Regions from separate parts of the Rossellomorea sp. QJM3NY_18 genome, predicted to be linked through region 1. Evidence: riboswitches for the same ligand, from Rfam matches in the RefSeq annotation. Region 1 holds a riboswitch; the other holds the start of a gene.
The links. A riboswitch is a leader RNA that binds a small molecule or an ion and turns the genes downstream of it on or off. The one in region 1 is predicted to bind cyclic di-GMP.
Positions count from the first base shown of each region.

Region 2: another riboswitch for cyclic di-GMP. It lies ahead of AC0VXY_RS01265 (EAL domain-containing protein); the one in region 1 lies ahead of AC0VXY_RS20075 (cell wall-binding repeat-containing protein).

Region 1 is NZ_CM149659.1:3,889,215-3,891,367, forward strand. It holds gene AC0VXY_RS20075 (cell wall-binding repeat-containing protein) at 1-881, opposite strand, end outside; cyclic di-GMP riboswitch class I at 1,108-1,193, opposite strand; gene AC0VXY_RS20080 (MupG family TIM beta-alpha barrel fold protein) at 1,683-2,153, opposite strand, start outside.
Region 2 is NZ_CM149659.1:226,374-228,526, reverse strand. It holds gene AC0VXY_RS01270 (ABC transporter permease subunit) at 1-401, opposite strand, end outside; gene AC0VXY_RS01265 (EAL domain-containing protein) at 531-1,241, opposite strand; cyclic di-GMP riboswitch class II at 1,313-1,393, opposite strand; gene AC0VXY_RS01260 (DNA-3-methyladenine glycosylase) at 1,499-2,083, opposite strand.

The DNA of each region.
Region 1 (2,153 bases):
TTCCTCAGGTCCTTGGCAACTTCCTCGGATATTGCACCCTCCCCTCCTAAAATGACCACTTTCTTTGCCCCTAATTCTTTTATTCGTGCTTTCACCTTATTATTTAAGCTGCCTTTTGGATTTAATAGTATCGGTGCATCTTCTTGATAAGCAAAGGGGGCACCTGCCAAGGCGTCAGGAAATGTGGTGTCTCTTGTTAATACAACCGTATCTGAACCGTCCGGCCATCCTGCCTTTGAGATTTCAATGGCAGTATCGTACCGGTCGTTCCCGTATATCCGATACACATTATCTGTGGCTTCTTCTCCAGTAAAAGCGGTGAGTCCATATACTCCGTCTTCACCAAACATGTTTAGATCTGTGGCTACCAGATAATACGAACCTGGCGGTAAAGAATAATAGATCAGTAGTTTTTCACTTCCCTCTTGGAGCAATTCATCCGGATAAATCGGCTCGCCATTCGGACTGAATAGCAAATATCCAAGGTCATTGAGTGGCGTCAATGTGGTTCCGTAAATATACGTATCTTGAGTTTCATCCATACTTAAGCTATAAAAATCCAAATCTTCTTCCCACCAAAAGCTTCCAAATAGGATATCGTCAAGTTGTATAGCGTCAGCCTGATGAGGGGAATCATTGGGTTCCTGCTCATATATATCCCCCATCAATTTCATATCATCTACTTTCTTAGAACCTCTCATCTTTTCCTTCAGTTCATGAGAGATTGAATCACCGAGTACCTTGAATGATTGTTTTTTTGAAACAGAGAAAATTTCTTTTTTGATGGATGATCGATCAAAGGTACCAGCAGCAAGTATTGGAGTGATACTGAAACTGAAGATAAGTAGAAACACACATAAGCAGGTGCAGATTTTCGTCATTACCTCAACTCCTATTCAATTTATTATGTAGGGCCTTTTTGCCACGCAGAAATGAAAATTTTTGTGAGAGGGTTCCAACGAGTGAAGCAAATCAATGATTTTGGTTAAATAATGAAAGCTGTGAGGTTCAAGCTTTGAAATAGTGCTAGAGATGGTGAAGGAGAAGGTAAGATATGCAAATGGAATATGAGAATTCCAGTGTGGTGATAGAATGGAAAACGGCGTATACGGTAGCTGGCTGGCATCGTCTCAACGACGGAAACCCCTATAGCTCTGCGCCACCATTTTTCAATGGGTTTGCCTTTATCGTACGCTTTTTTAAAAGTATTTATAATATCGGGTTTAGAAAATACGTTTCCTTGGTTTTCGGAAAACTTTTATAAAGATGCTGTTTTCTTCTGATCTAAAAATCTTTATCCCAAATATTTTTAATGGTGTCCAAATCTCTTTCATGTAATAACTCGGCACAAGGAACTCCCCCCTTATACTAATTAAATTTCATAAATCAATATACTTATATTTACATTATAAAACCAATATCAGAATAATCTATCATTTAAAAGAAAATACTTATCGACAAATTTCTCAATGACGGTGATTGTTTTTATTATAACGAACAGAAGAAGCCGCATATGACCATAATTGATTGATTGTACTCTCGCTATTTCAAATAAAAAAGAACTTCAATAAATGAAGCCACTGAAAAAGTAGTCACTTTATAAAAATGCTGTTTTTTAGGGGGTCAAATATGTCTCCCTACCAGTCTATCGTCGCTTAGAAGCGAATCTGGAGCCTCGTTTTTTAAACATCATTTTTCATCTCTAAAATGCTGGACTTTTTCAGTGGCCTCCAATAAATGAAGTTCCTTTTAATCTCTATCCTTTGACCTGACTCAAATAACTCTATAACATCCAGGTACTCTGTACAAATTCTACCCACAACATTCACTTTAGGGTTACTCTCTAAGTCACATCGAACAATCTGCATTTCACCCTTATACCGCCCATACAGATCATTATCCTGTGTAATCGTACCCCGTGGCCGCTCCTCGGTAAGTTGTGGAGGAATCTCGCTTTCCGTCCTTGTGTCCAACAACCGAAACACATCCCGGCCCGGATCCGGTCTGAGCTGGTACTCCCCTTGGATTCCATCACTTCCTCTGTACGAGAGCTCGATGACATCCTCCTGATCAAAGCGTACAAGTTTCCCCAGCAGTTCCACAGAACAGCCCGGGTCGCCAACGAATACACCCGACACGCCCCACCGTTTCAA
Region 2 (2,153 bases), 640 kb from region 1:
TGAAGCATGAATGCGAACATTAAATCAGGCACCGTCTCCAAGAGATTTAGTGCTTTCTTAAGAGCCCGCGTGATCGGTCTCGGTAAAAACACAGTCAAGACGGTAAGAATAAAGGCAATAGCAAGCCCTATGCCCAAGGCTCCCCCGATAATTTGCAGAGAATACAGGTATGGTCCCCAAAGCATATCGAGGAAATCGACGGTAATCCCCTTATAGGAATAACTCCAATTGGCCCCATCCATAAAAACAAAGATGAACTTGATAAACTCCTCCAAGTAGCCTACAACATTATATAACCCTCTCTCCCTGAATACTTCGGGAGCAATACTCACGGCTAAAATCCCCATTAGACCGAGAATATAGTAAAAGATGAACCTGATCGGAAACTTGAGATATTTCATGAATAGAATCCCCTTTATTCTCTTTTTCCTCAGTTTAATAGAAATGTTAAATTTTTTCAATTTTATTTCAAGTCTGACAATTCGGTAACAAAAAGAGTGACTCCTCTAAGTCAGAGTCACTCTCCCGGTCTAAGCCAATAACCGGCTCGGCTTTCCTAAATAAAAGCCCTGTCCAATCGTTATCCCGATTTCCCTTGCCACCTGCATATCCTGTTTTGTTTCGATTCCCTCTAAGACAATCAATGTATCATTTCCGTAGAATTGGCTGAAAAAAGAGAGGAACCGCTGTTTCTTTTCATCCTGTGCCAGGTTCATGGCGAAATAGCGGTCAAGCTTGATGATTTCCGGTTCATATTCAATGGATTTCTTAATGGAGGATGTCCCCTGCCCGAAATCATCTATCGCATACCAGACGCCATATTGCTTCAGTTCCTTTAAAGACTCTTTTAACAACGGATTCTGCCAAAGCTCTTCTGCACTGGATTCATTAATTTCAAGCACGAGCCGTCCTTTAATATCAGGGTGGCGATCCATAAGATCGGAAAAATAGGTGTGAAAGCTCGGGTGCAAGATCGTGGTGATATAAATATTGAGAAATAACTTACAGTCCTCAATCCCGTTTCCCGAAAAATGTTCAAGGGCTTTTGAAATGGACAGAGTATCCAGTTTGTACAAGATATTGGCCTTCATGGCCGATTGAAATACACTTTCGGGATTTTCATTATACTTATTTCGCAAAAGACCCTCATAAGCATAGAGGGTTCGATGTTCACCCATATCATATAATGGTTGAAAATCATGGTAGATAAAGTCGTCTTGGAAAATAGTAAAGATGTTCATAGGACCCCTATACTCTCTCTTTAGTTTTGGTCTTGCCTACAAAAAAACCACACAAAAACGCATTATCCGCGTTCGCATGTGGTCGGTTGCGCTACTGGCTCCCCTAAATGTAAGCGCCCATCTATCATTTAGGTTCAAAGCCCCCAGTCGAATGGTCAGCTTATAAAGATATTTGTCTTATAAGAAAAATATACCACATAACTAGTACTTATGGGGTGTATTTTCTAGAAATTATTAGAAAATTCATAAAGAAAGACCTATCTTGATACAAATGGATTACCACTAATCCAGAACCGCCATGGATAATCCCTGGCTTCCCCCGTGTTATCAATCCCTATTCTTTTCCCTGCCGAGATGTTTTCAGGTTGATACCCCTCTGTAATCATGAGCGGCGGTTGTAAATAGCTCCCCCCATAATCCTCCATGGTAATGCCTAGTGCCTTCGTCAACTTTCCCGGCCCATTGGTCCAATTCTTCTTCACATGACCGGGTCGTCTCGCTTCCATAAGCTCTTGTCCATGGAGTGGCTCGACGGCTCTGATGAGGATCGCTTCAGGCTTTTCCCGTTCTCCGCTCACTACGTTGACCAGGCAGTGAGTATGCATGACGTATGTATAAATTCGGCCAGCTTCATGGAACATCACTTCCGTCCGCTTTGTACGCCTGTTTCCGTAACTGTGGGCGGCCCTGTCGATCGGCCCCATGTATGCTTCTGTTTCCACAATATAACCTGAAGCGATTCCTTCCTCCGTTTCTTTCACTAACACACACCCCAACAGTGATTTGGCAAGCTCCAGTGTCGGCTGCTCGTAAAAGGTTGGGGGCATAGGTGTATCTTTCATGATTTCACTTCCTTATCTACATTGTCTAATCTATTTGTACCCTACCACTGCCTATTTAAATCAAGAATCC